DNA from 3 places in the Actinoplanes sp. NPDC051405 genome. Region 1 is predicted to be linked to each of the others. Evidence: riboswitches for the same ligand, from Rfam matches in the RefSeq annotation. Region 1 holds a riboswitch; each other region holds the start of a gene.
The links. Region 1 has a riboswitch for cyclic di-AMP ahead of ACZ6S4_RS43835 (C40 family peptidase). Riboswitches for the same ligand answer to the same signal wherever they lie in the genome.

Region 1 (10,051 bases):
GGCCAGCGCGTCGAGGCTGAGCGCGTCCACGGTGGATCCGGGGTGCCGCACCCGCAGCCGGGCGGCGTACACGGCCGGTCGGTCGCCGCCGGCGCCGAAGCGCCCGTCGTGAGCCGCGGCCAGCACCGCACCGGTCGGCAGGAACGCAGGATCAGCGTCGGAGGGCGCCAGGATCTCGTCGGCGTCCGCGATGACCGCCGACGCGTCGGCGCTGGCGTGGTAGCGGGCCGCCATCTCGCGCAGCGGCCGGTACACCTCGGGCGCGAGCAGGATGACCAGCAACGCCGGGCCCAGCGTCAGGTCGCCGGCGGCCACCCGGAGCCCGGCCTCGACGGCGATCAGCCCGACGGACAGCGTGGCGACCAGGTCCAGCGCGGTCGAGGACAGGAACGCCACCCGCAGCACCCGCAGGGTCGCCGTGCGGTGGCGGTCGGTCATGTCGCGTACCACGGTGGTCTGGCGGTCGGCGCGGCCGTACACCCGCAGGGTCGCCAGCCCGCGTACGACGTCGAGGAAGTGGCCCGCCAGCCGGGCATCGGCCTCCCAGGCCCGCTGGGCCCGCTCGCGGGTCGCCCAGCCGATCAGCGCGCCCAGTACCGGGATCAGTGGCAGCGTGACCAAGGCGATCAGCGCCGACGTCAGGTCGGTGACGGCCATCGCGACGATGACCAGCGGCGGCAGCGCCACGCCGAGGACCAGCGCGGGCAGGTAGCCGGAGAACCACGGCCGCAGCGAGTCCAGGCCGCTACCCAGCACGGCGGTGAGCCGGTTGCCGCCGAAGCGGGCCACCCAGGCGGGACCGTGGTCCAGCGCCGCCGCGAGCGCCGAGCGGCGCAGTTCGTCGGTGACCGCGGCCGCCGTACGCTGGGCCACCACCTGCTCCGCCCAGGTCAGCGCGGCCCGCAGCACGAAGGCCGCGGCCAGCAGCGCCAGCGCGTCGTGGCCGGTGACGATCCGGGCCAGGGCGACGGCGACGGCCACCGTCGCGGCCGCCTGGCCGGCGCCGAGCAGGGCCGAGATCCCGATTCCGGTACGGCTGGAGCGCGCGTGCCGCAGCAACCGGGGGTCGAGGGGTCCACGGCTCATGACGGCACCCGCTCGCTGGCCACCCGGCGCCGGAACACCCAGTAGGAGAACGCCTGGTAGACCAGGACGCCGGGGAGCACCACCACGCCGACGACGCTGATCAGCCGCAGCGCCGAGTCGGTGGCCGCCGCGCCTGTCATGGTCAGCGACCAGGCCGGGTCCAGCGTGCTGCGCAGCACGACGTCGCCGTGCACGGTGAAGACGGTGACGACGGCGCCGGCGATGCTCAGCGCCGTACCGCCGAAGGCCAGTGCTTCCTGGCCGTTGCGAGCCAGCATGGCGATGCCCAGGCAGAGCGCGGCCGCGGCCAGCGCCGGCCGCGACTCGGTGGCGAAGCCGATCGCGGCCAGCACGGCGGTGCCGCCGGTGGCCAGCGTGACGCCGAGCCGGCGGGCCCGCAGGTGCACCGGGCCGGTGGTGCGCAGGGTCAGGAACATCGCCCCGATCAGCAGGGCGGCGAACAGGGCCGCACCCGCCCCGGCCAGGGCCGGCCAGCTCAGCAAGGCCGCGGTGCTGCGGCTCAGACCCGTACCGGTGACCTGGCCGTCCGGGCCGAGGGCCAGGCCGTGGGTGAGCACGCCCAGCACCGCTCCCCAGAGCAGCACGATGCCGGCCGAGCTGGCCGCCAGGGCCGCGTCGCAGCGCCGGCGCCAGCGTGGCCCGTCGCCCTTGCCCCGGAACTCCAGCGCCACCCCGCGGACGGCGAGCAGCAGCAACAGGGCGACCATCGGCAGGTAGAGGCCGGAGAGCAGGGCGGCGTACCAGTCGGGGAAGGCCGCGAAGGTCACGCCGATCGCGGCGACCAGCCAGACCTCGTTGCCGTCCCAGAACGGGCCGACGGTGCGGACGACGGCTCCCCGCTCGTGGTCGTCGCGGCCGACGACCGGGGAGAGCAGGCCGACGCCGAAGTCGAAGCCCTCCAGGACGAAGAACAGCACCCAGCAGAGCACCACGAGCGCGAACCAGACAGTGATCATGGCAGTTCCTCAGTAGACCGGGACGGGTTCGCGCTCGGGGGCCTGCTCGCCGGCGGCTGCGGCGGGCGCGGCGGCTTCGAGCGGTTGCCGGGACAGGTGGCGGACCAGCCGCAGCCAGACGACGGCGAGGATGCCGTAGACGACGGTGAAGCCGGTCAGGGAGACGAGCACCTCGCCGCTGGTCAGGCCGGGGGAGATGCCGTCGGCGACCCGGGAGATGCCGAACGCGAGCCAGGGCTGGCGAGCGGTCTCGGTGAAGATCCAGCCGAACGTGTTGGCCGCGGCGGGCAGGATCGGGATCAGCGGCAGAAAGCGGATCAGCAGCCGGTGGGCCTGCCGGTCGCGCCGGGTGGTCCACAGGTAGTACGCCGCGACGGCCGCCGCCAGCATGCCGATGCCGATCATCAGCCGGAACGTCCAGAACGCCACCGGGATCATCGGGATGTAGCTGCCCGGGCCGAACTGGGCGGCGTACTGGGCCTGGAGATCGTCGATGCCCTGCACGGTCGCGCCCGGGTCGCCCTTGGCCAGGATGGACAGCAGCCGCGGGATCTCCAGGCTGAAGAACGGCTCGCCGCCGTCCGGGCCGCCGACCGCGAAGACGGAGAAAGGCGCGCCGGTGGTGGTGGCGTACAGGGCCTCGGCGGCGGCCATCTTCATCGGCTGCACCTCGGTGATGACCTTGCCGAGGTGGTCGCCGGTCAGGGCGGTGAGGGCGCCACCGGTGAGCGTCAGCCAGGCACCGAGCCGGGCCAGCGTACGGAATGCCGCCTCACCCCCGGCCCGCAGCCGCCACACGCCGATGGCCAGCAGCAGCGACCCGCCGGCCATGACCGCCCCGGCCAGCGTGTGCGGGAACGCGGCCAGGTTGACCTTGTTGAGCAGCAGCGCGCCGAAGTCGTCGAGGTGGGCCCGCCCGGTCACCGGGTCCAGCGAGTACGCGACCGGGTTCTGCATGAACGAGTTGGCGGCCAGGATGATGAACGCGGACATCACGGTGCCGGCCGCGACGATGACGATGGTGGCGGCGTGCAGCTTGCGCGGCAACCGGTCCCAGCCGAAGTACCAGAGCGCGAGGAACGTCGCCTCCAGGAAGAAGGCGAGCATGCCCTCGATCGCCAGCGTCGGGCCGAACACGTCGCCGTAGAACCGGGCGAAGTTGCTCCAGCCCAGGCCGAACTGGAACTCCTGCACCAGCCCGGTGACCACGCCGACCGCGAAGGTGACGATGAGCAGCTTGCCGACCAGCTTGGTGAGCTGCAGGTAACGCTCCTGGCCGGTGCGCAGCCAGGCGAGCTGCAGGCCCGCGGCGGTGCCGGCCAGGCTGATCGACAGCGGCACGAAGAAGTAGTGGTAGATCGTCACGACCGCGAACTGCAGCCGGGTCAGCTCGAGCACGTCCACGGATGGCCCCCTCTACGACGTTCCGTAGTAGATACTACGCCCCGTAGTACGACGCTGTGCAGTAGAGTGGGTCACATGGCTTTGGGAGACCTCGAACGTGAGGTCATGACGCAGTTGTGGAACGCCGGCGAGCCGCTGACCGTGCGCCAGGTGCACGAACGGCTGAGCCGCGACCGCGAGCTGGCGTACACGACCGTGATGACCGTGCTGGACCGGCTGGCCAAGAAGGGTGTCGTCACCCAGCAGCGCGCCGACCGGGCGTACCGCTATGCCCCCGCGCAGTCGCGCGAGGAGATGACCGCCGCCCTGATGCTCGACGCCCTCAGTGCGGCCCCCGACGGCGTCCGCGACGCGGCCCTGGCCCACTTCGTCGGCCGGATCGACCCGTCGGCCCTGACCGCCGCCATCGAGGCGGCACGGAAGGACCCGGGCGTAGCGCCGTGACCGCCCTGCTGCTCGGCGCGCTCGGGCTGGCCCTGTCGCTGGTCGTGCCGGGCATCCTGGCCGGCGCGCGCTGGACCGACCGGGCGCCCGCGGCCGCCGTCGCGTTGTGGCAGAGCATCACCCTCACGGGGGTGCTCTGCGCGCTGGGCGTGGTCCTGGCCGGGCCGCAGGAGCTGGTCAGCGAGCTGGGCTCCGACCGTCCGGTGGGGGCCGCGGCGCTGATCTTCGCGCTGGTCGTGGCCACGGTGATCATCGTGCGGCTGCTGGTGTCGCTCGTCCGGGTGAGCATCCGGTCCCGGGCGCGCCGGTCCCGGCACCGGCTGCTGGTCGACCTGCTGGACAGTGCCGAACGCCACGGTGAGCTGCCGGTCGAGGTGCCCGCCGGGTTGCGGGTGCTGGACGGGCCGCTGCCGTTCGCGTACTGCCTACCGGGCCGCTCGCCGCGGGTGGTGCTCAGCGACGGTGCGCTGCGGGTGCTCGACGCCGAGCAGGTGGCCGCGGTCATCGCGCACGAGCAGACCCACCTGCGGCACCGGCACGACGTGGTCATGGAGTCGTTCACCGCGTTCTACCGGGCGGTGCCGCGGCCACTGCGCAGCCGGGCGCCGCTCGACGCCGTACACCTGCTGCTCGAGATGGTCGCCGACGACGCGGCCCGGCGGCGGTGCGGTTCGGCGCCGCTGCGTACGGCCCTGGCGCTGCTCAGCGACGCGGTCAGCCCGGACGCCCCGGCCGAGCTGGGCAGCGCGGCAGCGGAGCGCCGGCGCCGGCTCGACCGGCTGAATATCAGTGATCCGCGCCCGGTCACCGTGGGCCTGACCCTGGCCGCGGCCACCGGCGCGGTCGGTCTGGTGGTGTTACCCACGGTGATTCTGGTGTTGCCATGGCTGGACCGGGCGCTCTCGGCATGGCCGCTTTGACGGCCAATTTCTTACGCTGCGTCAATCAATGTTCGGCGCAGTGTGTCCTGATACCGCCGGGTTCAATTCGTCGTTGATCGGGAGTACGGTAATGCCCGGCTCGGCAGTCCCCCCTCGTCCCAACCCGGGCGAACTGACGGGCCACCGCCTAATCGTCGCGAGACGAACCGGGGACCCAGCAGTTCTGGGGTAAAGCCACCAGCAGCACGGTGGCCGGGCGCGCTTCCCGCCCGCACCCGTCAGCTAACCCGGTCGGCGGCCGAGGGAAGAAAGGACACTGCACCTACGTGAAACGGATTGAGGCGCGCAGCGCCGCAATTCTGCGCAGCATCGCCTGCGCCGTCATCGCGGTCGGGATTCTTCTCACTCCCGGGGTGGCGAATGCGACACCGTCCCCGTCGAGCATCGAAAAGCAGATCGACGAGCAGTGGAACAAGCTGGAACCGGTCATCGAGCAGTACAACAACGTGCACAACCAGCTGCTCAAGAACCAGGCCCAGCTCCGCAAGATCGACAAACGGCTCGCACCGCTGGAGCTGGAGGTCGACCTGGCCATGTCGCAGGTGGGCAACATGGCGGGCAAGGCCTACATGCAGGGCTCGCCCAGCGCCATGAAGGCCATGGTGGTCAGTGGCTCGCCGACCGCTCTGACCGAGAAGCTCACGTTCCTCGACCAGATCAGCCGGCACCAGCGTGAGTCGGTCTCGGGCGCCGCGAAGCTGCGCGACCAGCTCGCGGGTGACAAGCGCGACCTGGACACCCTGACCAAAGCCGTGGCGGCGCGCGACAAGGCGCTGGCCCAGCAGAAGAAGGACATCCAGAAGAAGGTCGACGAGCTGCAGAAACTGCGGATCAGGGCGTACGGCGCGAGCGGCGTCTCCGACGGTCCGTTCAAGACCGGCCCGTGCCCGGTCGACTACACCGACGACAAGGGTGGCCGGGCGGCGCAGAAGGCGTGCGACCTCATCGGCAAGCCCTACGTCTTCGGTGCGGAAGGGCCGGGCGGCTACGACTGCTCGGGCCTGACCAAGGTGGCCTGGGCGGTGGCCGGGGTGCACCTGGAGCACTTCACCGGTGACCAGATCCACGCGGGCCGGGCGGTGAGCCGCAGCCAGCTGCAGCCGGGCGACCTGATCTTCTACGGCAGTCCGGTCCATCATGTCGGCATCTATGTCGGCGGCAACACGATGGTGCACGCACCGCACACGGGCGACCACGTCCGCATGGCGTCGATCGATCGCAGCGGGGCCATCACCGGCATCCGCCGCCCGACCGGCTGAGGCTCGCACCACGCACGACGGAAAGCCGCCACCTCCGTGGCGGCTTTCTCCGTTCAGGGCTGCTCCGGGGCGAACTGGGCCAGCGCCATCTCCTTCGCGGCGGCGATGTCCTCCGGTCCCGCGGTGCCGGACGCCTCGATCACACTCACCCAGGTGTGCACCGACCGCAGCGTGAACTCCCGGGCCTCCGGCGAGTTGGCCGCGGCGACCGGGTCCTCGGCGAAAACACCCTGCAGGAACAGCCCCAGAGCCAGCAACGCGCCGTCCCAGCCGGGGCCGACATAGAGTGCCCCCGCGCCGCTGCGGGCCATCTCGATGGGGACGGTGTGTTCCAGCTCGAGCCGGGTCCGCTCCGCGCCGTCCGGGGACAGGCGCAGCTCCACCAGGCTCAGCGGCCCGCCGAAGGTCAGCCGCAGTAACCGCGGTGGTTCGCAAGCCAGGATGTCACCGCCCGCATTGCCCTCCAGCTGGAACTTGCCGCCGGCCCGCAGGTCACCGCTGACCGGGTAGAACCAGCGCCTGATCCGCTCCGGGTCGGTCAGGGCCGCCCAGACGTCCTCGACCGCGCCGTCATAGACCCGGCCGAGCAGGACGGTGACCCGTTCGCCACCCTCGATCGGGCCCCTGCTGACGGTGCGCCGAATGGCCTCGAGCTGCTCAGCGATCTCGATCATGGTGGTCCTCCTCATGCCGCGCCGTTCTGGACGCGAGCCAGTATGCCAGCCGTGACTTATATAAGCCAGAGCTGGTATGAGGAGAGATCGGCCCAGCAGTTCGCCACCGGCGCCCTGCGTCGCGGGAACGGCATCGAACAGTTCCTCGGCGATACCGTGATCGGCGGCGAGCCCGCCATCCGGTGGGTGGAGATCGGCCCCGTGGGCGGGCAGTACCGGGTCTCGCTGCACACCGTGCGAGACCCGGATGACGACGAGGTGGGCGACCTGCCCAACCTCATCTCGCTCGACCCGGTCGACGAGGCATATGTCGGCGAGGGCCGGGAAATCGGCCGCAGTGAGGACGAGCAAGAAGCGATGTCGCTCGCCGAACGCCTCACCGGCGCCCGCTCCGACCGCTGGTCAACCACGCGGTAGCCGGCGACGAATACATGGACTTCGTCAGGAGCCGGCGAGGCCCCGCCCGAGCGACATAGCCGTCAAGGCCGCATCTCGGTCCGCGGTCGCGACGGCGAGCGCACACCGCGGGCTCCGATGTGTCCGATCATGATGCTGCGAGACTGGGGGCATGTTTCCCGCTGCCTTCGTCCGCAACGTCACCGGCAACTGGGGCGACGACGGCCGGCGCTGGCTCGCGCAGCTGCCCGCCCTGGTCGAGGACGTCGCCCGGGAGTGGGGGCTGACGGTCGGTGCGCCGTACCCGTTGAGTTTCAACTATGTCGCGCCGGCGCGGCGGGCTGACGGGTCGCCGGCCGTGCTCAAGCTCGGCCTGGCCGCGGCCGGTCATGTCGCGATGGAGGCCGACACGCTCGGCTTCTTCGGCGGCCGCGGCGCGGTCGAGGTGCTGGCCCGCGACGACGACCGGGGTGCGCTGCTGCTGGAGCGGGCCGAGCCCGGCGGGACACTGCGGGCGCTGGTCCGCGAGCACGACGAGCAGGCCACGGTCGTGCTCGTCGACATGATGCGGCGTCTGCACCGGCCGGCGCCGGAGGGGCTGGTGCTGGAGGAGTTGTCCTCCCGCGTCGCGTCGTTCGACGCGCATCTGGCCCGGTATCCCGGCGATGACCCGGTGCCGCGGCGACTGGTCGAGCAGGCCCGGGCGCTGCTGGCCGACCTGTGCGCCTCCGCCTCGCAGCGGGTCGTCCTGCACGGGGATCTGCACCACGAGAACGTGCTGGCCGCGGTCCGGGAGCCGTGGCTGGCGATCGACCCGCACGGCGTGCTCGGCGATCCCGGCTACGAGGTCGGAGCGGTGCTCTACAACCCGTTCGACGGTGACGAGCCGGTGCTGGAGCTGCTGCCGGCCCGGGTGGAGCAGTTCGCCGACGGGCTCGGCATGCCCGTCGACCGGGTGGTCGCCTGGGGTTTTGTGCAGGCGGTGCTCTCCGAGGTGTGGCACGCGGAGGGTGGCGCGGGTGGGCCCGGTCAAGCGCTGCGGGTGGCGCTCAAGCTGGCGCCGCGCCTTTCCTGACCAGGCTCAGCAGTCGCACCAGCTCGGCGCGCTCGGCGGTGGTCAGTGGCGCCAGCAGCTCGTCCTGGATGGCGTCGGCCCGGGCGGCCAGCTCCTGGGCGCGTTCACGGCCACGGCCGGTGATCGTCACGACGTTGCGGCGCTTGTCGGCCGGGTCCGGGCTGCGCTCGACGTAGCCGTCCGCGGTCAGCTCGTTGAGCACCGCCACCATGTCGCTGAGGTGGATGCCGGTGCGCCGGCCCAGGTCGGCCTGGCTGGCCGGCCCGTCGAGCAGGGTCTCCAGCAGCCGGTAGTGGTAGCCGCGCGCGCCGACCTCGGCGAAACGTTCGGTGACCAGGCGGCCGGCGTGGGCGGCGGTCTGGGTCAGCAGCCAGCTGGGGAGGTGCTCCATGGGCCGACTCTAACATTTGCCCGACTAACGTTAGTGCGACTAACGTTAGTCGTATGAACGATATCGTGCCGTACCGGATCGACGTCCCGCAGACCGACCTCGACGACCTGGCCGACCGCCTCGACCGCACCCGCTGGCCCGACGAGCTGCCCGGCGCCGGCTGGGACTACGGCATCCCGCTGGCCCGCGTACGCGAACTCGCCGAGCACTGGCGCCACGGTTACGACTGGCGGCGGCACGAGGCCGAGCTGAACGAGCTCCCGCAGTTCCGCACCGAGATCGACGGCCAGCGCGTCCACTTCCTGCACGTCCGCTCGGCCGACCCGGACGCATTGCCGCTGCTGCTCCTGCACGGCTGGCCGGGCTCGGTGCTGGAGTTCCGGGCCCTGACCGGCCTGCTGTCCGACGACTTCCACCTGGTCGTGCCGTCGCTGCCCGGCTTCGGCTTCTCCGGGCCGACCGGGGAGCGCGGCTGGGACCTGAACCGCATCGCCCGGGCCCTGGCCGAGCTGATGACCCGGCTCGGCTACCCGCGTTTCGGCGCCCACGGCGGCGACTGGGGCTCCGGCGTCGCCCGCGCACTCGGCGCCGCCGTCCCCGAACGGGTCGTCGGCGTACACGTCAACTACCTGCCCACGCCCGGCCCGGCGACCGGCCTGACCGGCGAGGACCGCGATCGCGCCGAGCGGACCGCGGCGTTCGCCGCCAACCGGCCCGGCTACCAGGTGCTGCAGGCGACCCGGCCGCAGACCATCTCGTACGCGCTGACCGACTCGCCCGTCGGCCAGCTGGCCTGGATCGCCGAGAAGTTCACCGAGTGGGTCGACCCGGCCTCCACCATCAGCGACGACGTCCTGCTCACCGACGTGTCGATCTACTGGTTCACCCGGACGGCGGGCTCGTCGGCCCGGCTCGCCAAGGAGAGCGGCTACGGCACGCCCTGCCCGGTGCCGATGGGTGTGGCCGTCCTGCCGCACGACATCGTGCTGAGCGTGCGCCCGCTGGCCGAGCGCCTCTTCGACATCCGGCACTGGACGGAGCTGCCGCGCGGCGGGCACTTCGCGGCGCTGGAGGTGCCGGTGGAGCTGGCCGCCGACATCCGCGCCTTCTTCCGGAACCCGGTGATCTCGCCCTCACCGTAGTGCGGGTCCCGCGTCGCCGGGCCCGGCACGGGGAAGAGTGGAGGCATGCGACTCGATCTCACCGGCAGGACTGCTCTCGTCACCGGCTCGACCCAGGGCATCGGCCTCGCGATCGCCACCGGCCTGGCCGCCGCCGGCGCCCGGGTGGCGATCAACGGCCGGGACCGCGACAAGGTGCTCGCCGTGCTCCCGAGCGACGGTGACTACGTCGCCGCCCCGGCCGATCTGACCACCGACGACGGTGTCGCCGCGCTGCTGGAGG
Region 2 (10,051 bases), on a different contig from region 1:
ATGCTGGAGCAGCGCACCGGCGGCCTGCTCGTGCACCGCACCAAGGCCAGTGACCTGCGGATGGCCGCGGCGATGGAGCACGTGGTGGAGACGCCGGGCAAGCACGCGGTGACCACCGAGGGCCACCCGGACTGGCTGCGCACCACGGTGGCCTGCAAGCTGGAGCCGGGCCAGAAGCTGCGGGTCGTCAAGATCGCCGCGTACGGCTGGTCGAGCAACCGCTCGCTGCCCGCGGTGCGCGACCAGGTCGGCGCGGCCCTGGCCAGCGCCCGGCTGGATGGCTGGGAGGGCCTGGTCGAGGCGCAGCGGGAATACCTGGACGCGTTCTGGGACCACTCCGACGTCAAGGTCGAGGGCGACCCGGAGGTGCAGCAGGCCGTCCGCTTCGGCCTGTTCCACACGTTGCAGGCCGGCGCCCGGGCCGAGCAACGACCGATCGGCTCCAAGGGCCTCAGCGGCCCCGGATACGACGGTCACACGTTCTGGGACGCCGAGACCTTCGTGCTGCCCGCCCTGACGTACACGCAGCCGGCCGCCGCGGCGGACGTGCTGCGCTGGCGGCACTCCACTCTGGATCTTGCCCGGGAGCGCGCGCAGACCCTCGGCCTGCAGGGCGCGGCCTTCCCGTGGCGCACGATCCGCGGGCAGGAGTGCTCGGCGTACTGGCCGGCCGGCACCGCCGGGTTCCACATCGGAGCCGACATCGCCGACGCCGTGCGGCGCTACGTCTCGGCGACCGGCGACTTGGACTTCGAGCGCGACTACGGCCTGGAGCTGCTCGTCGAGACCGCCCGGCTGTGGCGCTCGCTCGGGCACCACGACCGGCACGGCCGCTTCCACATCGACGGCGTCACCGGCCCGGACGAGTACACGGCCGTGGTCGACGACAACGTCTACACCAACCTGATGGCGCAGCAGAACCTGTTCGCCGCGGCGGACGCGGCCAAGCGGCACCCGGAGCTCGCCCGCAAGCTGGGCGTGGACGACGAGGAGTCGGCGTCGTGGCGGGACGCGGCGGCTTCCGTGCACATCCCGTACGACCGGGAGCTCGGCGTGCACCAGCAGTCGGAGGGCTTCACCCGGCTGGCGGAGTGGGACTTCGAGAACACCCCGCCGGAGGCGTACCCGCTGCTGCTGAACTACCCGTACTTCGACCTGTACCGCAAGCAGGTGGTCAAGCAGGCCGATCTGGTCATGGCGATGTACCTGCGAGGTGATGCCTTCACCCCCGAGGAGAAGGCCCGCAACTTCGCGTACTACGACGCCCGTACCGTGCGGGACTCGTCGCTGTCGGCCTGCATCCAGGCCGTCATGGCCGCCGAGGTGGGCTTCCTGGAGCTGGCCCACGACTATCTGGGCGAGGCCGCCCTGATGGACCTGCACGACCTGCACCAGAACGCCCGGGACGGCGTGCACGTGGCGTCCCTGGCCGGTTCCTGGATCGCCCTGGTGGCGGGCCTGGGCGGCATGCGTGACTTCAACGGGCAGCTGTCCTTCGCGCCCCGGCTGCCCAGCCGGATCAACGCGCTGGAGTTCTCGCTGCTCTGGCGCGGCCTGCGGCTGCGGGTGGAGGTCACGGCCGACGAGGTGACCTACTCGCTGCGCAACGGCGGTGGTTCGGCGCGTCTGGACCTGCTGCACCACGGCAAAGAGGTCACCATCACCCAGGTGAAGCCGGTCGTGCTGCCGATCCCGCCGGCGCCGCCGACGGGACCCGCGCCCAGCCAGCCGGCCGGTCGCGCCCCGGTGCGCCGGGCCACCGGGGTCTGATTCCGCAACGAAGAAGCCCCCGTCCTCCGCGAGGAGGACGGGGGCTTCTCTGCGCTTGCCGCGCTAAAGCATCGAGACGTGTACGTGGTCCGTGTGATCACTGGGACCGTGGTACGACTTCCAGCCCGTGGCCGGGAACCAGATCTGTTTGTTCCAGATGACGTAGAGGATGCCGAGCCGGTCGGCGTTACGCACCAGGAAGGCCATCAGGTTGTTGCCGTACTCCCGGGTGTCCTGGTTGTGCCAGGGTGCGAAGCCGCTCTTCTGCAGGGACCAGTCGCAGGCGCGGCCCTTGGGATGCTCGAACGGGCCGCCGTTGCGGTGACAACCGACGAACCGGTTGAACTTGGCCTTCTTCACTTCCTTGTACATGTGGAAGGTCCGCGCGGTGATGCAGCCGCCCGTGGTGGGGTCGTCGACGTTGCAGGACTCCGGGCCGAACTCGCCGTCGGAGTTGCGGGGTGCGGGGGCGGCGACCCGGGACTTGGCGACCACGAAGCCACCCGTCACCGACTTGCCGCCGACCTGGGCCAGCGCCTTCTCCGCCGACTCCTTCTGCTTCTCCATCAGCGCGAGGTTCTGCTTCTGCGCCTTGACCTCCTGGTCCAGGCGCGTCTTGTTGGCGGTCACCTCGTCGATGGCCTGGTCCAGCTCGCGCAGCTTGCCGTCGTTGAGGGCGTTGATCTCCTCCAGGGAGACCGCCTTCTTGAGGAAGCCGTCCGGGCTGGTGGTGTTGAGCAGGAAGCCCATGGTCGAGATGCCGCCGGTGCGGTACTGCTGAGCGGCGACCGCGCCCACCTCGGGCAGCAGCAGGTCGCGCTTCGCCTCGGCGTTCTTGACCTTGAGGGCGAGACCGAGCTGGGTCTTGGTCGACTTGGCGACCGCCGCCTTCGCCGTCAGATAGCGCCGGCCGGTGGAGTCCAGCACGTCGTTCAGCAGCGGGTTGTCGTCGCCGTCGTCGGCGGTGGAGTTGGTGCCGTCCGGACCGGCGTTCGCCGGGGATGCGGGCACGAGCATCATCGTGACCGCGGCGAGCGGTGCCAGGGCGAGGATCAGCCACCGGCGGGGTCTTGCCGTCATTCAGAATCCTTCCGCGTGACCACCGGCCGGGTTAGCTGACGGGTTCGGGACGGAAGCGATCCCTACCACTGACTCGTGGATTCACCCCGGTAGTTCTGTGGTTCCCCGGCTCATCTTGCGACGATTAGATGGTGGGCTGCCGGCGCCTTGGGGGCAGCGCCTTCTGGCAGTGACCGGCGGCCAGCTTACCTGACAACGGCCGAACTGACAGCGCTGCCGCGAACGGTAAAAGGGTTACCGGGCAACGACTTTCCGTCACCGCTCGATGGAATGACGCAGGTCATAGCCCGTAACGACGCATTAATGTGAGTCGTTGCATTCTTTCCGGCAACTGCTCACCATCAGTGCACGATCCATTGCGCACCGTGTGACGACTGTCGATTCCTAGCATTGATGGGTAGTGTTCGTCACGGTCTCAGCGCAGACCGCCGCCTAATCGCCGCACGGCGAGCCGGGGAACCACTTGAGTAATGGGGTGAATCCGATCCGCGCACCCCCGCGCGATCGGTAGGGATCGCTTCCGTCCCGAACCCGTCAGCTAACTCGGTCGGCGGCCGACGGAAGGAATGTTCGTGAGGCTCAACCCTGTCCGCCGGCGATTAGCGACCGTGCTCGCGGTCCTCGTCGCCACCTCGGGGCTGGCGCTCGCCGCCCCGACCTCCGCCACCGCCGCACCCCGCCCCTTCGCCGCGCCGGGCGACTCGGGCGACGACGGCGAGGGCGGTTCGAAGTCCCTCATCAAGCAGCTCGAGGCGGCGTCCAAGGGCTTCGTCGAGGCCAAGGAGGCACTGGACCGCTCCAAGAAGCGCCAGCAGCAGCTGACCGCCAAGCTCAAGGAGCTCGACACCCAGCTCGGCCCCAAGCAGGCGGCGCTGGACGAGATCGTCCAGCGGGCGTACCGCACCGGGCGGCTCGGGCCGATGTCGGCGATGATCACCGCCGATTCCACCGGCAGCATGCTGGACCGGGCGCAGACCCTGGAGACCATCGCCGTCAAGCAGGACCGTGCGGTGCGCGACCTGAAGGACAGCCGGGACCAGCAGGCGCAGGCCAAGACGGCGATCGACACCGCCGTCCGCGAGCAGCAGCGCCAGCTCACCGTCATGGCCAAGCGCAAGAACCAGGCCGAGGACGCGCTCAAGGCCGCCAACGCCGCCAGCGCGGCCGACGGTGGGTCCACCAGTTCGTCGTCCGGCGGCGGTTCCTCCAGTGACGGCGGCAGCAGTGCGCTGGCCGCGGCCGCGCCACGCAACTCGGACGGCTCCTTGCCGAGCGAGTCCTGCAGCGCCAACGACCCGACCACCTCGGGATGCATCACGCCGCGCACCCTGCACGCGATGAACGAAGCGAAGAAGGACGGTTTCACCCGCTTCGTCGCCTGCTTCCGCCAGCAGAACAGCGGTGAGCATCCGAAGGGCCGGGCCTGTGACTTCGCCGCCGACAAGGGTGGCTTCGGCGGCGACGCGACCGGGGCCAGCCGGGACTACGGCAACCGGCTGGCGAACTACTTCATCAACAACGCCGGCCGGCTGGGTGTGCTCTATGTCATCTGGTTCCGGCGGATCTGGCTGCCCAGCAGTGGCTGGAAGTCGTACTCGGGCGCCGGTGGCGACCCGAGCAGCGACCACACCAACCACGTGCACCTGTCGATGCGCTGACCTGATGCGCTGATCACGGGAGTGCGGGGCCTACCGCTTGACGTAGGCCTCGTACTCCTTCAGCACGTCATCGGTCGGGCCGTCGGCGCGGATCAGGCCCGACTCCAGCCAGATGGCCCGCTCGCAGGTGTCGCGGATCGACTGCTCGCTGTGGCTCACCAGGAACACGGTGCCGGCCTGCGCGCGCAGATCCCGGACCCGCTGCTCACTGCGCCGGCGGAACTTCGCGTCGCCGGTGGCCAGCGCCTCGTCGATGAGCAGCACGTCGTGCTGCTTGGCGGCCGCGATGGCGAACCGCAGCCGGGCCCCCATGCCGGACGAGTACGTCCGCATCGGCAGCGAGCTGAAGTCACCGCGTTCGTTGATGCCGGAGAAGTCGATGATGTCCTTGGTCTTGCTCTTGACCTCGGCCGGGGACATGCCCATGGCCAGGCAGCCCAGGACCACGTTGCGCTCACCCGGCAGGTCGTTCATCAGGGCCGCGCTGACGCCGAGCAGGGACGGCTGGCCGGCCGCGTAGATCGCACCGCGCTCGACCGGCAGCAGCCCGGCGATCGCCCGCAGCAGCGTGGACTTGCCTGAGCCGTTGGTGCCGATCAGGCCGACGGCCTCACCCTTGTACGCGACGAAGCTCACACCCTTGATGGCGTGCACCTCACGCATGGTCGCCGGCTTGGTGCCGGTGACGAGCCGCTTGAAGCTGGCGAGCGGGCTGCCGGTGCCCGGGGTCGCCGACTGCTGGATCCGATAGACCACGTGGGCGTCGTCGACGATGACCGTCGGATCGCGCCGGTCGCCGCCGGTCATGTTGTCAGCCACGGCCGTAGCCCTTCTCTCCGCGCCAGAAGTAGACGTAACCCCCGAGACCCACCACGAACGTCCAGGCGAGCGCCTCCAGCCACATCACCGTGGGACTCGCCGCGAGCGGCACGTCCTCCATCAGCGCGTGCCGCATGAGGTCGATGAACACCAGCATCGGGTTCGCCTCCACCAGGGTCAGTTTCCAGCCGCTGAGGTGGTCGGTGAAGCGGGTGACCGGGTAGAGCACGGCCGACAGGTAGAGCCACATCCGCATGACGAACGGGATGAGGTTCCGGACGTCCGGGATCTTGCTGCCCAGCCGGGCGCCGGCCAGGGCCAGGCCGGCGTTGAACACGGCCTGGAGCAGGAAGATCGGCACGATGAGCAGCCACTCCAGGGTGATCGGCTCACCGAAGCCGACCACGATGACCATCAGCACGGCCAGCGAGGCGAGCGTGTTGCGGACCTCGACCATGGTGATGGCCAGGGGCAGGCTGCCTCTCGGGAAGTGCAGTGCCCGGATCAGCCCGAGGTTGCCGGTGATCGCCTGGATGCCCGCCGACACCGTGGACTGGGTGAAGCCGAAGATGAACACGCCGGTGCACAGGTACGCGACGAAGTTGTCGACGCCGCTCTTCGTGTTCAGGATCACGCCGAAGATCAAGTAGTAGACAGCCGCGTTGATCAGCGGCGTCAGCACCTGCCAGAAGACACCGAGCCGGGTCTTGCCGAGCGACGAGGCAACCTTGGCGTTGGCGTACGACGCGATGAAGTGCCGGTACGCCCAGAGCTGACGCGTGTACTCAGGCAGGGAAGGCAGCTTCCCGGCGGCGCTGAGCCCGTGTTTACGGGCCAGCTCCTTGAGCGTCAGGCCGGTCTCGGAATCGGCGACCGCCGTCTGAGGCATGGGGCGCTCCGATCTGGTCGGTCCGCTGGGGATGGGGGACCTGGATGACTTGCGCGGGAACACACTAAACAGTGTGCCGCGATGGAACGGCGTCGTATCGACGTCAGCCCCGAAAGTAGCCGAACTAGCGCCGGAACGCAACCGTTGCGTCCTGGCGTATAGTGCACTCGTGGTTACAGCGAAACGTGCACCCGCCGGAGCGGCGGTGCTCCGCGGGGACATCACCGCGGCCATCCGCAACGCGGTCATGAACGAGCTGGCCGAGGTCGGCTACGGGCGCCTGTCCATCGAGGCGGTGGCGCGCCGGGCCGGCGTCGGGAAGACCGCGATCTACCGCCGGTGGAGCAACAAGCTGGAGATGGTCCTCGAGATCGTCTCCGCCGTGGCGGAGCGTAGCGTGCCGATGCCCGACACCGGAAGCTTCTCCGGCGATCTGCAACTGCTCCTGTTCATCGTGAGCAGGGCCCTGCAGCACCGGATCGCGTCTCAGATCATCCCGGACCTGATGGCCGAGGCGGCCCGCAACCCCAAGATCGCCGAGACGCTGCAACGGGCGCTGCGCACCCACCAGCTGGCCGTCGGCGAGAAGATCGTGGGACAGGCCGTCGAGCGCGGCGAGCTGCCCCCCGGCACGAACGCCGACCTGGCCGTCGACATGATGCTGGGCCCGCTGTACTGGCGGCTGGCGGTCTCGCGCACCCCGATCGACGACGACTACCTCGAGAACCTCAGCAACGCCGTCCTGCGTGCGCTGCAGGAGACCCGCCCCGCGCACTGAGGTCATCGGCCCGCGACGGCGTTCCCCACCCGCAGCGGGAACGACGCCTCGATCCGCCAGCCGGCCGGGGCGCGTGGACCGTGGACCAGGCTTCCGCCGTACCGGGCGAGGTCCTCGGCCAGGCTGAGCAGGCCGAAGCCGCCGGCCTCCCGCCCGGGCCGAGATCGCGGCGGGTCCGGGGGCTCGCTGGTGATCCGCAGGATCAGCGTCCCCGCGCCGTGCTCGGTGCTGATGCTGAGCAGGGCGCCGGGTCCGTCGTGGCGCAGGGCGTTCGTCGCGGCCTCGCCGATCAACCGGTCGGCGACCGCGAGCACCGGCGGCGCCAGCACGTTCCGCAGGTCCGGTGGGTCTGCCGCCAGGCGCAGCCCTGCCGCGCCCAGGGTCTCCAGCCGCGCCGCCAGCCGGGTCGCCGGGTCCGGGTCGTCGGCGTCGGCCAGCGCGGCCCGGACCTCGGTCAACGCTTCCCGGCCGGCCCGCAGCACCACGTCCAGACGGTCCCGGGTGGCGTCGCCGAGCGGCGTGGTCGCCTTCAGCGCCTCGGTCTGGAGCAGCATCACGGTCACCGTTTGCGCGAGCGTGTCGTGCACCCGCCGGGCCAGGCGTTCCCGGTCCTCGGCGGCCGCGGTCGCCTGATCGGCGATCCGGCGTTCCAGCCGCAGGTGCTTCGCCTCCGCCCGCTGCCGTTCCGCCTCGGCGCGCTGGCGCAGGTGCTCGCTGCGTTCCACCCCGGCCAGCCACGCCACCGTCACGGTGACGAAGGCCATCAGCAGACCCTCGACCGGACCGTGCCGGACCGCGCTGGCGGCCGCCATGACCAGCCCGACCGCTGGGCACAGCACCCACCGGATCACCGGTGAGCGGTGGGTTGCCGCGGTGTAGAGCGCGATCGTGGCGGGGAAGAAGCCGACCGCGCGGGCCATCCCCAGCGTGGTGTGCGCGGCGGTCGCGCAGCCCACGACGATCAGCACCGCGGCCGGGAAACGCCGCCGCCAGACCAGCGGCAACAGCTGGGCCACCGCGAGCGGCGCCGAGACGATCGTGCCGGACAGCACGAAGAGCAGGGCGGTCGCCGCACCCAGGCCGAGATCCACCAGCGGCTGCCAATGCCCGCGCAGCCGGCCGGCCGTGATCCTGAACGCCATGCGACTGCTTACCATGGCCCGATGATCCGGCTTGCCGTCGTCGACGACCAGGCGCTGGTCCGGGAAGGGCTGAGCCTGATCCTGGGGGCCCAGCCGGATCTCGAGGTGGTCGCGGAGCTGCCGGACGGCACCGCCCTGCTGGAGCTGCTGGCCGGCGACCCGCTCACCGCCGACGTCATCCTGCTCGACCTCTATCTGCCCGGCGCGGACGGGGTACGGGTACTGGGTCAGGTGCGCGCCCGCCTGCCCGAGGTGCCGGCCAAAGTGCTGATGCTGACCACGGTCGGCCGGGCCTCGGACATCCAGCGGGCGCTGGCCGCCGGCGCCGACGGCTTCGTGCTCAAGGACGCCGGCGGCAGCGAGCTCGCCGCGGCCGTCCGCGGCGCGCACGCCGGGGTCACCGCGCTGAGTGCCTCGGCGGCCCAACTGCTCTGGCCCTCGGTCACCGCCGCGCCTCCGGCGGACACCGCGGCCCGGCTGAACACCCTGACCGGCCGCGAACGCGAGGTGCTCACCCTGCTCGGGCGGGGCCTGACCAACCAGGACATCGCCCGCGACCTGGCCCTCGCCGAACGCACGGTCAAGGCCCACGTGAGCAACCTGCTGGCCAAACTTTCGGTGACCAGCCGCACCCAGGCCGCCCTGCTCGCCCGGGACCTGTCCTAAGGACATAACCCGGCTACGTCCTTCGCCGGTTCCGGCGCGCCTCGCCCGCTGCGAAGCTGCCCGGATGCCCCACGACAAACGCGCGCGCCGGTTCCGCCGGCTCTGGCTCACCCTCGGCGTCGTCCTGCTGATCACCGCCGGGCTCTGGGTGGGCAACAGCTCGGCGCTGTGGGGTGGCGGGGACGGCCGCCCGCTGCTGCTGGCACACCGCGGGATCGCCCAGACCTTCCTGCTGGACGGGGTGAGGAACGACACCTGCACCGCCGGTCGCATCCACCCGCCGGACCACAGCTACATCGAGAACACCTTGCCGTCGATGCGTGCGGCGTTCGCCGCGGGCGCCGGCATGCTGGAGGTCGACGTCCAGGTCACCGCCGACGACCAGCTCGCCGTGTTCCACGACTCGACGCTCGAGTGCCGCACCGACGGCACCGGCAAGGTGCGCGAACACACGCTCGCCGAGCTGCGCCGGCTCGACCTGGGGTACGGCTACACGGCCGACGCCGGCGCCACCTACCCGTTGCGCGGCACAGGAACCGGGCTGCTGCCCACGCTCGACCAGGTCGTCACCGCGTTCCCCGGCCGGGAGCTGCTCGTCGACCTCAAGAACGACGACCCGGCCGAGGGCGAACGGCTGGCCGGCTATCTGGCCACCCTGCCGGCCGAGCGACTGACCACGATCAGCGTGTACGGCGGTGACGCGTCGGTCGCCGCGGTCGCGGACCGGCTGCCCCAGCTCCGCGCCACCTCGAAGAAAATCATGAAGGACTGCCTGGTGCGCTACCTCGGCACCGGCTGGACCGGTCACGTCCCGGACGCCTGCCGGCACACCGAGCTGCACCTGCCGCAACGCTACGGCCGCCTGCTGTGGGGCTGGCCCAACCTCTTCGTCGACCGGATGCGGGCCGCCGACACCCGGGTGGTGCTGGTGGCCGGGGACGGACCCTGGTCGGCGGGCTTCGACCGGCCGGCGGATCTGACCCAGGTGCCCGCGGGCTGGTCCGGCTGGCTGTGGACCAACCGGGTGGACGCGATCACGCCCTGAAGTGCTCAACCGGGACGTGGGTCGTGCCGATGCTAGGGGCCCCACCCCGCGCCGTCCCCCCGGAGCACCCATGCGAAATCCCCGCGTAGACACGACCATCTTCGGTGCGACGTCGCTGCTCACGCTCGCGCTCGGCGGCGTCGCCCCCGAGCAGCTCGCCGTGCCCGTCCCGGCCGCCGCCGGCGATGCGGAGGTGCTCGCCGG
Region 3 (10,051 bases), on a different contig from region 1:
ATCGCAGATGTCGGTGTGCAGGTCGCCTCTCGGCGAAAGGCTCAACGCGGCTCCAGCCGAACGGTAATCCGCGAAGGCAAAGGGTGAGGCCCGGGGACACTGATCACACCGACATCTGATCCAACCGTCGGCCGGGCCCCCCGATTCCGGTAGCAGTTGTGACTCAGGCCACACCGTTTGACGACCCCGCCCCCGGGTAGACGAAGCAGCGTGAGCGACTTCCAGGTACTGGACGACTACCTCGACGAGGCCTTCACCGGGCAGGAACGGCTCAGCAGCGCCGACCTGCAGCGCGGGGCCATCGCCGCCGACCTGCCCGCCACCGCGCTGACCCGCATCGACGCGCTGCCCGAGGGCGAGTACGCCCAGGACGAGGCGGCCGAGGCGCTGCGGGCGCTGGACACCTGATCCCGTCGGAGCCCCGACGACCTCGATGCCCGACCAAGGAGCGAGATGACCCAGCAGAACGAACGCCTGCCGGCCTTCGGCGACGAGGAAGCCGTACCGGACGGCGACAGCGACTTCGCCGGCGAACACTCCGACACCGCGGTGGACCGGGAGGTCATCGAGGGCGAGAAGGGCGAGGAAGAAAGCTCGCGCGGCTGGTCCGGCCTGGAGCGCGAAGGCCCGCCCTGACCGCATCACCCAGACAGCGGAAAGCCCCCGGCCGAGCGGCCGGGGGCTTCCTCGTGCCGGGATCAGGCCGCCTGGGCCAGCGCCGGCCGGTCCTCCTCGTCGCTCTGGTGGTCACCCTCCGCGGCCTCCTTGGCCAGGGAGTACGCCATCTGCAGGAAGTCGGACGCGGCCGTCGCGGTGAAAACGGTGGCCGCCAGCCGGGTCAGCCGGGGTGCGAATACCAGACCGCTGGTCAGCCCGGTGGCCACCCACACCGCCAGGCAGAACGGGCAGCTCAGCAGCTCACCGACGGAGTGGCGCAGGGTGCTGCCCTGGTCGCGTACCTCTTCGTTGATCTCACCGCTGCCGGCCGGCGCCGCATAGCGGGTGAACGGCGCGCGCAGCGGGCTGGTGATCGCGTCCTTGGCGATCAGCCGGCTCAGCTTGTGCGTCGCGATGGAGATCAGCACGATGTCGGCGGTGGCCGGGCGATCCGGTACGGGGCGCGCGGTCAGCTTCGCCGCGGCGGCCAGGCTGCCGGCGAGCAGTCCAAACGCCCCCATCGTGGCCACGTAACCGTCCAGCGGCCGGTGTTCGTGGGGTGCGTAGTCCCGCCGCAGCCGGTTCAGCCGGCCGCGTACCGAGGAGATCATGAAATCCGGGTTCCTCTCAGAAGTCCTGGGTGAGCCGGCCGGGATCGACCTCACGGCCGGCGTACCGGGACAGGTACTCGTTCTCCAGCTCCTCGGTCCGCCGCAGATGGTTGGCCAGGGCGGCGTCCGGGCCGTGTCGCAGGGTCTGCAGCCGGGTGCGGTGCAGGCTGGCCAGCTCACGGAACAGATCGTCGTCGGCCAGCCCCGCGGGGTCGATGCCGTTCTCGGAGACGACGGTCTCGTCGCCGGCGGAGTCGAGCCGGGCGTCGGTCATGACGGCGCTCCCTTCCTCGGTCGCTCAGTGCTTGCTGCAAGGGGTTGCCCGTGCGCCCTGCCGCCAAACCCGCCGGTACGCTGAGGGACATGAAAGGGCTGTGGACCCCCGCGTGGATCGCGCGCCACATCCTGGCGCTCGTGCTCGTGGCCGGATTCCTGGCCCTGGGCTGGTGGCAGTTCAGCCGGGCCACCGGCGGCAATTCGCTCAGCTGGGGCTACACCTTCGAATGGCCGGTGTTCGCCGTCTTCGTGGTGTTCATCTGGTACCGCGAGGTCCAGCAGGAGCGCCGCGCCGCCCGCGCCGCCGAGCAGGACGGGCCGGCAGAGGCCGAGCCGCAGTCGGAGGAGCAGCCGGCGCAGCAGCCCGTGCCCCGGCAGGACGCCCCGGTGACCGTGCGCCGCCCGGTCCGCGTACCGGTGGCGCAGGTGGCGCCGGCCGACGACGACGATCCCGAGCTCGCCGCCTACAACGACTACCTCGGCTGGCTGGCCGCCCACCCCGGAGCCCGGCCGAGCGACTATCCCGGCCGTCGCGCCAGCGCCGGCTGAGTCCAGACCGCCCAGTTCCAGCGAGTTCAAGGACGTGCACTATGCAGGGAGCCCTCACCCGCTACCGGATCATCGCCTGGATCGTCGGCGTGGTCCTCATCGCGCTCGTGGTGGTCGGCATGCCGCTGAAGTACCTGGGTGACAACGACACCGTGGTGGCCACCATCGGCCCGTTCCACGGCTTTCTGTACATGGTCTACCTGGTCGCCGCCTTTGACCTGAGCCGCCGGGCACACTGGCCGCTGGGCCGGATGCTGCTGGTGATGCTGGCCGGCACGATCCCGTTCCTCTCCTTCTGGGCCGAACGGGTCGTCTCGCACAAGTGGGTCCCGGCCACGCGCACTTCGCCGCCGGCCATGGCAGAGTAGAAAAAGTAACGCTGCGGAACGGATTTGTTGCCCGCCGTTATCGGGATCATTCTCTTATTTGTGATCATTGGCGCAAGTCACTCTTCGGGCTCTTGTGTTAATGCCGCGCGCCGATAAGTTAATGCGGTTGGTCCGGTCCGCAGCCACACCCTCGGTGGCGCCGGCCAACGCCGCCGAATCCTCGCCGGCGGAAACGGACGACCAGATCCCCCACGGTCACCGCCTCCGCCACGACGAACCGGGGAACCAACCGAAGCAGCACCGGGGTGAATCCGCGCGAGCGGTAGGGGCCTTCTTCCCGCCCCGAACCCGTCAGCTAACCCGGTAGGCGGCCCGAGCGGAAGAAAGGCCACAAACCGTTGCCACACGCCCGCACGAGGCTCCGTGCGCTGGTGGTTGCCGCCCTGGCGATCGCGATCACCGGCACCACCGCGACCGCCGCACACGCGGAACCGTCGACGAGTGAGCTGACGAAGAAGATCGACAAGGCGTCCGATCAGCTCGAGGACGTCGTCGAGTCGTACAACAAGATGAACATCAGCCTCAAGCAGACCAAGGACCAGGAAAAGAAGCTGGCCGCATCGCTGGCCCCGGCCAAGGCCGCGCTGGAGGCCGCCGGCACGCAGATGGACGCGATCGCGGCGTCGGCGTACAAGACCGGCAACATCGGCACCATGAACGTCGTGCTCGAGGGCGCGGACAACCTCATGGACAGGATGAGCATCCTCGAGCAGATCTCCCGCAGCCGCGGCCGTGACATCGCGGAGTACCGCGCGACGACGGAGAACTTCGCCGAGCGCCAGGCCGCCCTCAAGGCGACGCAGAAGAAGCAGGAAGCCGAGGCCAAGGCCCTCAACGCGCGCAAGAAGAAGATCGAGGGCGACCTCAAGAAGCTGTACGCGATGCGCACCGCCGCCTACGGCTCGCCCACCGAGAAGGCCAGCAAGTACACCGGCAACATCCCGTCCATCGCGGGCTCCGCCGGTAAGGCCGTCACCTTCGCCTACAACGCCCTCGGCGTCATGTACGACTACGGCGCGGACGGGCCGAACGGTTACGACTGCTCGGGCCTGACCTCCGCCGCCTGGCGGGCCGCCGGCAAGTCGCTGCCACACAACGCCGCAGCGCAGTACAGCGCGACCACCAGGATCTCGCGGTCCGAGCTCAAGCCGGGCGACCTGGTCTTCTACCGCAGCAACGGACACGTCGGCATCTATGTCGGCGGTGGCCAGATCATCGACGCCTCCCGCGCGGGCCAGCCCGTCAAGAAGCGCACGATCGACATCATGACCCCGAACGGCTACGGCCGGGTCACCTGAGCCGGGTCACCCGCTTCAGCAGGCACGAGAAAAGGCCGGTGTCCCCTGAGGGGTCACCGGCCTTTCGCCGTACTGGCGGTTGCCTTACGCGGCCTGCAGGCCCTCGGCCCGGGCCAGCTCACGCAGCCGGCCGAGCGCCTGGATCTCCAGCTGGCGGATGCGCTCCCGAGAGAGCGAAAACCGCGACGCCACCTCGGTCAGCGAGTGCTCGCGACCGTCCTCGAGGCCGTACCGGGCGCGCATGATGCCCGCCGAACGGTCGTCGAGGTGGTTCAGCAGTCCCTCGATGCGCTGACGCTCCAGCGCGGTCAGGACGATCTCCTCGGGCGACGGCGCGTCGCTGTCGGCGACCAGGTCGCCGAGGTTGGTGTCGCCGTCGTCGCCCACCGGGGTGTCCAGGGACACGGTGTCCTGGGCCCAGCGGGTCAGCTCGGTGACGCGCTCCACCGTCACGCCCAGCGCCGCGGCGACCTGCGCGGGCTCCGGGTCGGCGCCGAGCTCGCGGACGAGCTGGCGGGTGACGTTGCGCATCCGGTTGACGTCCTCGACCAGGTGCACGGGCAGGCGCACGGTGCGCTCCTGCTGGGCGATGGCCCGGCTGATGGCCTGGCGGACCCACCACGTCGCGTAGGTCGAGAACTTGTAGCCACGCTCGTAGTCGAACTTCTCGACGGCGCGCACGAGGCCGGTGTTGCCCTCCTGGATGAGGTCGAGCATCGGCATGCCCGAGCGCACGTAACGGCGGGCGATCGACACGACCAGTCGCAGGTTGGCGCGAATGAAGAGATCCTTCGCCCGCTTGCCCTCGGTGACCAGCCGCTCCAGCTCTTCCCGGCTCACGCCGCGACGGACCTCGCCGGTGTCGAGCAGGTGCTCGGCGTAGAGGCCGGCCTCGATTGCCTTGGAGAGGTCGACCTCCCTGGCAGCATCCAGCAGCGGCGTCCGGGAGATTTCGTGCAGGTAGACTCCGACGAGGTCGCGCTCCTCGGCGACCTGGTCGGTCCTCATCACGGTGTTCTTCTCCACGTTGCCCACGGTCCCCTCATTGCCTTCACTAACCCTGTTACGGGCAATACCTGCGTCCATCAGCCCTCCCCGTAACGTCCGCAGTTCATGCATTGCGGTGCTGACACATACCTGAACAGTTGGCGCCCTGCGCTGATTCCGGCTGGTGAGTCGAAAGTGTCACGAGTGTCTGAGCATCAGCTGAGAGCCGCGTGCATACTTACTGAAGAGGGCTCTCGCAGAGGTATTCGGAGCAGCACCCGCCGGTGGATGCGTGATGAGACGCATACCCTGTGCCCGCTTCATGACACCATCGGCCCCTCTTCGTCACAGCGACGGGCATCACGGATTCCGCTGCGATGCTCATCACTACCCAGTACGGGCTGGTAGCCGATTGGGTTCACGTCCAGCATCGACAGGTTGCCGTCCGGCTTGACCCAAACGCCACGGCGAAAGCTCCCGTCGCCGACCGCGAACGGGACCACCTGCCACGATGCGGCACGACAAGCCCCAGTTCACTCGCCCGTACGGGTGACCCACGCGGGAATGACGGCCGTTCGGCGGGCCGCCCCGGCCGTTCCATCGAGTCCCGGCGACCGTGACGCAAAACACACCGTTACGGTTCACGGTATGGAGCGCAGTGTGCTGGTTACGGGTGGAGCGGGCGGGCTCGGCGGGGCCATCCTCGATGTGCTGCGCGATCAGGGCTGGCGCGTCGTCGCCCCGGTCCGGGCCGGTGCCGATCGACTGCCGAAAGATGTGGTCTCGGTCACGGCCGAGCTGAGCGACCCCGATGCTGTCGCCGCCGCGGTGGCCGTCGCAACCGCGGAGTCCGACGCACCGCTGCGCGCGGTGGTGAACCTGGCCGGCGGATATGCCGGCGGCGGGCTGGTGCACGAGACGCCGATCGAGGACTTCGAGGCGATCCTACGGTCCAATCTGCGCCCGACGTACCTGGTGACCGCGGCCGCCCTGCCCCACCTGGTGGCGGCCGGCGGCGGCTCGGTGGTGTGCGTCTCGTCGCGCGCGGCGGTCGCCCCGTTCGCCGGAGCGGCCGGGTACGCGACTGCCAAGGCCGCGGTGCTCGCCTTCGCGAACGCGGTCGCCGTCGAATACAAGAAGAGCGGGGTGCGCTGCAACACCGTGCTGCCCAGCGTCATCGACACGCCGGCCAACCGGGCCGCCCAGCCGGCCGCCGACTTCTCCCGCTGGGTCACCCCGGCCGAGATCGCCCAGGTGATCGGCTTCCTGGCCGGGGACGGCTCGGCGCCGACCAGCGGTGCCGCCATCCCCGTCTACGGCCGGGCCTAGAAGCCCTCCGCCAGCTGGTAGGTCAGCACCGAGGCGGCCGCGGCCAGGGTCGCCACGGTCACCAGCAGCGCCCGGGCGTGGGCGACCAGCATCGTCGCCGGTCCCCGCGAGCCGGAAGGCACCCGGGGCAGCGGAACCACCGCCGGCACCGGCGCGGGCAGCCACGCCCGCAGATGGTCCAGCAGAGCCTGCTGCACCTGCTCCGGAGTGCCGTTCGCGTCGATCACCACGAAGGTGGGGTGCTCGGGCAGGGACTCGTACGCAGCGGTAGCCGCGCGCAGGTAGTCCATCTCCTCGTGGTCGTAGCCTCGCCGCTCGATCCGCTCGTACGCGACGGCGGGATCCACGGCCAGCAGGAACGTCACGTCCGGCGCGGGGAACACCCGGTAGGCCAGGCGGGCGCGGCGCTCGGCCCTGTTCAGTCGCTCGGGGCGGGGGGTCTTGGCGTGCGCGCGGATGCTCGCGTACTGGCAGACGGCGTACCGGTCCATGATCGCGATTTCGCCCGTGACCGTGCGGCGCAGCAGCGTGCGCAGGATCGCGAGCCAGCGCAGCACCGACTCGACGAAGAGCATCGCCTTACGGCCGAGCAGGTGCTCGCCGTCGCGCCGGCCCAGCGCCGTGGCCAGCCGGCCGAACCAGCGGCGGCCGCCGGCGTTGCGCCGGTACGTCGCCGGCAGGCCCCGGGCGGCCAGGGCGGTCGCCAGCTGGTGAGCCTGGGTGGTCTTGCCGGAGCCGTCGATGCCGACCAGCGCCACCGTGCGCAGCGGGCGGACGGCGGTGACCGGGTGGTGCCGGACCGGGTGCTGATCGTCGAAAGCGGGGCGGGCGGAACCGAGGTCAGGGACCATACCCACCAACGGTACCCGGGCCAGTCACGCTCGGTTCCGGCCCGAGGCGTGCTGCTGGTGTGAAGGCATCCGGCTCCGGGTAGACCGGAAGTGCCAAACGCACATCAATCGACGCAGGGAGACCGCCATGCCGCACCGGGTGGACGAGGGCCTGGTCAACACGCTCAAACGGGTTGCCTCCGTGCTCAAACAGGCGGAAGTCCCGTTCGCGCTCGGCGGCAGCTTCGCGGTTTACGCCCACGGCGGGCATTCCAGCGATCACGACGTCGACTTCCTGATCCGCGAGCAGGACAAGGCCCGGGCGCTCGAGGAGCTGTCCGCGGTCGGCTTCGAGGTGGAGCAGCCACCTGAGGACTGGCTGGTCAAGGTCTTCGACGAGGGCCGGATGGTGGACCTCATCTACCGCCCGGTCGAGTCGCCGGTGACCGACGCCACGCTGCGGGACACCGTGATGCGCCCGGTCGAGGCGATCAACATGCCCGTGCTGTCGGCGACCCAGCTGATGGTGCACAAGCTGCTGAGCTACACCCAGCACTACTGCGACTTCGCCACCGGCCTGCCGGTCGCCCGGTCCCTGCGCGAGCAGATCGACTGGGACAGGGTCCGCGAGGAGACCGCGAAGTCGCCGTACGCGGAGGCGTTCCTGGTCCTGCTCGACCGCCTGGACGTGGTCGCACAGCCGGGGGAAGCACGTCTGACAGTGGGGGGTTGAGATGACACCACAGCTCGACGAATACGTGGAGGCGGAGATCCAGCGCCTGCTCACCGAGAACGGCGCGATCGCCGAGCAGGGCATCACCCTGCAACGTCGCGAGCACCTGCTGGTGCTCGGCGGCGAGGTGGAGAGCGCCCAGCGGCGCGACGAGATCTGCCGGCAGATCACGGCGAACTTCCCGGACGTGGAGATCGCCTGCGACATCGGCATCGTGCGCGCCGCGGCGCCCAGCGAGGTGGAGGAGATCTCATGATCCGGATCGCCGCCGTGGGCGACGTCCACGTCGACAAGGACGTCCTGGGCCGCTACCGGCCCGCACTCGAACAGCTGCCCGGTGCCGCCGACGCGCTGCTGATCGCCGGGGACCTGACCCGGCACGGCACCGTCGAGGAGGCCAAGTGCATGGCGACCGAGTTCGGCGACCTGGGCGTACCGGTCGTCGTCGTGCTCGGCAACCACGACCACCAGAGTGACCAGCAGGACGCGCTCAGCGAGGTGCTCCGCGACGCCGGCATGACGGTGCTGGAGGGCGACGCGACCGTCCTGGAGATCAACGGTCACCGGCTCGGCATCGCCGGCGCCAAGGGCTTCGGCGGCGGGTTCGCCGGGGCGTGCGCCAGCTCGTTCGGCGAGCGCGAGATGAAGAATTTCGTCGGTACGACCGAGGCGATCGCCGAGCGGCTCGGTGCGGCGCTGCGGGGGCTCGACTGCGATGCCCTGGTGGCACTGACCCACTACGCCCCGGTGCCCGAGACGCTGGTCGGTGAGCCGCTCGAGATCTATCCGTTCCTGGGGTCGTACCTGCTGGGTCAGGCGATCGACTCGGCCCCGACGGCGCTGGCCCTGCACGGGCACGCGCACCACGGCAGTGAGCGGGGCCGTACGCCCGGCGGCGTGCCAGTCCGCAACGTGGCGCACCCGGTGATCAAGCAGGCGTACAACGTCTACCAGCTGCTCTCGGAGGACGTCGACGCCGGTCTCGCGACCGTCTGACGTCGCGGTGGCCGACCGGCCCCGTTCCCGCCCCGTCGAGGGCAGGAACGGGGCCGATGTGGTTGCCGGGACCCCAGGTTTTGGATTTTCGGCGCTCGGGTACCAGATCGACATGGAACTTTTGCTCTGGATCCTCGCAGTCATCCTCGTGGTCGCCGGCATCCTCGCGCTGTTCCGGCGGCAGATCCTCTGGGGCGTTGTCCTCATCGTCGTCGGTCTTCTCGTCGGCCCCGGCGGCGTCAGCATCTTCAGTTAAAACCCTCCTACCCCCCGGCAGTTTCCTGACCGGTCACGACGACCGCACCGGGGCTGCCGTATGGCTACCTCTCGCAGGCAGTCATACGGTGGCCCCGGTTCTCTTTGCGTAGCGGGACGCACACGAGGTGCGATGTCCCACATCGGACCTATGGCTCAATCCTCAGCGAACTGTTCCCGATGTTCGTGAGGGCGTGACGACAAAGTGGCCGAGGTCCATCACTTCACCTACGGAGCCTTCAACCCGATCGCGGCGTACCTGGTCGCGGTTCTCGGTTCCTTCCTCGGCCTGCTCGCCACCGGCCGGGCGCGCAGCGCCCGCTCCCGCAGCCGCCGCAACCGCTGGCTGGTCATCGCGGCCTTCTCGATCGGCGGCGCCGGCATCTGGCTCATGCACTTCACCGCGATGCTCGGCTTCGACGTGCCGCAGAGCCCGGTGCGGTACAACCCCTGGGTGACCATGGCGAGCCTGGGCCTGTCGGTGGTCACCGTGGGCCTCGGGCTGATGGTCGTCGGGCACGGCCGGCGCAGCCTGCCGAAGATCGCGGTGGCGGGCTTCTTCACCGGTATCGGCGTGCTGGCCATGCACTACACCGGGATGGCCGGGCTGCACGTGTCCGGCAAGATCCATTTCAACCCGGTCCTGGTCGCCGCGTCCGCGATCATCGCGGTCGTCGCCTGCGCCGCCGCGCTCTGGTTCGCCGTCTCGGTCAAGGGCATGGGCGCGATGACCGGCGCCGCCTTTCTGATGGGCATGGCCGTCTTCGGCATGCACTACACCGGCATGGCCAGCATGTCCGTCGAGCTCAGCCCGACCGTCTCCACCGCCGTCAGCGGCATCAAGCCGCTGCTGATGATCGTGCCGATCACGCTGGTCAGCGCCGCCCTCATCCTCGGCGTCGCGCTGAGCGCCCTGCAGGCGATGACCGACGAGGAGTTCACCTTCGGCGACGGGGTGCCGCGCCGCGGGATGCACGCCGAGAACCCCTGGTCGCTCAAGCAGGCGTCGATGTCGGCCATGCGGCGCGCCCCCGGCAGCCGCCCGTCGCCCGGCACCCGGCCCTCGCCGCGCCCGGTCCCGCTGCGCCCCAAGCCGCTGCTCGACGAGCCGCTGATCGACGTCCCTTCCTGATCGCGGACC

Region 2: it holds a riboswitch for cyclic di-AMP, as region 1 does, so the genes downstream of both, ACZ6S4_RS18885 (coiled-coil domain-containing protein) here and ACZ6S4_RS43835 (C40 family peptidase) in region 1, are expected to answer to the same signal.
Region 3: it holds a riboswitch for cyclic di-AMP, as region 1 does, so the genes downstream of both, ACZ6S4_RS44310 (C40 family peptidase) here and ACZ6S4_RS43835 (C40 family peptidase) in region 1, are expected to answer to the same signal.

Annotation. Positions count from the first base shown of each region.
Region 1 covers NZ_JBVJIR010000037.1:32,323-42,373, forward strand. Annotated here, with positions in the region: gene cydC (thiol reductant ABC exporter subunit CydC) at 1-1,086, opposite strand, end outside; gene cydB (cytochrome d ubiquinol oxidase subunit II) at 1,083-2,063, opposite strand; gene ACZ6S4_RS43820 (cytochrome ubiquinol oxidase subunit I) at 2,073-3,467, opposite strand; gene ACZ6S4_RS43825 (BlaI/MecI/CopY family transcriptional regulator) at 3,543-3,911, shown strand; gene ACZ6S4_RS43830 (M56 family metallopeptidase) at 3,908-4,831, shown strand; cyclic di-AMP (ydaO/yuaA leader) riboswitch at 4,967-5,104, shown strand; gene ACZ6S4_RS43835 (C40 family peptidase) at 5,119-6,111, shown strand; gene ACZ6S4_RS43840 (SRPBCC family protein) at 6,165-6,785, opposite strand; gene ACZ6S4_RS43845 (hypothetical protein) at 6,837-7,202, shown strand; gene ACZ6S4_RS43850 (aminoglycoside phosphotransferase family protein) at 7,354-8,256, shown strand; gene ACZ6S4_RS43855 (MarR family winged helix-turn-helix transcriptional regulator) at 8,231-8,647, opposite strand; gene ACZ6S4_RS43860 (epoxide hydrolase family protein) at 8,710-9,789, shown strand; gene ACZ6S4_RS43865 (SDR family NAD(P)-dependent oxidoreductase) at 9,835-10,051, shown strand, end outside.
Region 2 covers NZ_JBVJIR010000008.1:104,926-114,976, reverse strand. Annotated here, with positions in the region: gene ACZ6S4_RS18890 (glycoside hydrolase family 65 protein) at 1-1,770, shown strand, start outside; gene ACZ6S4_RS18885 (coiled-coil domain-containing protein) at 1,834-2,850, opposite strand; cyclic di-AMP (ydaO/yuaA leader) riboswitch at 2,856-2,991, opposite strand; cyclic di-AMP (ydaO/yuaA leader) riboswitch at 3,270-3,419, shown strand; gene ACZ6S4_RS18880 (coiled-coil domain-containing protein) at 3,423-4,508, shown strand; gene ACZ6S4_RS18875 (ABC transporter ATP-binding protein) at 4,539-5,315, opposite strand; gene ACZ6S4_RS18870 (ABC transporter permease) at 5,320-6,216, opposite strand; gene ACZ6S4_RS18865 (TetR/AcrR family transcriptional regulator) at 6,386-6,994, shown strand; gene ACZ6S4_RS18860 (sensor histidine kinase) at 6,997-8,136, opposite strand; gene ACZ6S4_RS18855 (response regulator) at 8,158-8,802, shown strand; gene ACZ6S4_RS18850 (glycerophosphodiester phosphodiesterase family protein) at 8,867-9,847, shown strand; gene ACZ6S4_RS18845 (hypothetical protein) at 9,918-10,051, shown strand, end outside.
Region 3 covers NZ_JBVJIR010000040.1:154-10,204, forward strand. Annotated here, with positions in the region: gene ACZ6S4_RS44280 (hypothetical protein) at 211-408, shown strand; gene ACZ6S4_RS44285 (hypothetical protein) at 454-636, shown strand; gene ACZ6S4_RS44290 (DUF1360 domain-containing protein) at 699-1,268, opposite strand; gene ACZ6S4_RS44295 (DUF6158 family protein) at 1,285-1,542, opposite strand; gene ACZ6S4_RS44300 (hypothetical protein) at 1,632-2,093, shown strand; gene ACZ6S4_RS44305 (DUF3817 domain-containing protein) at 2,135-2,461, shown strand; cyclic di-AMP (ydaO/yuaA leader) riboswitch at 2,672-2,806, shown strand; gene ACZ6S4_RS44310 (C40 family peptidase) at 2,854-3,780, shown strand; gene ACZ6S4_RS44315 (sigma-70 family RNA polymerase sigma factor) at 3,865-4,866, opposite strand; gene ACZ6S4_RS44320 (SDR family NAD(P)-dependent oxidoreductase) at 5,416-6,096, shown strand; gene ACZ6S4_RS44325 (dTMP kinase) at 6,093-6,947, opposite strand; gene ACZ6S4_RS44330 (nucleotidyltransferase) at 7,075-7,659, shown strand; gene ACZ6S4_RS44335 (hypothetical protein) at 7,661-7,915, shown strand; gene ACZ6S4_RS44340 (metallophosphoesterase family protein) at 7,912-8,655, shown strand; gene ACZ6S4_RS44345 (GPGG-motif small membrane protein) at 8,768-8,911, shown strand; gene ACZ6S4_RS44350 (MHYT domain-containing protein) at 9,116-10,042, shown strand.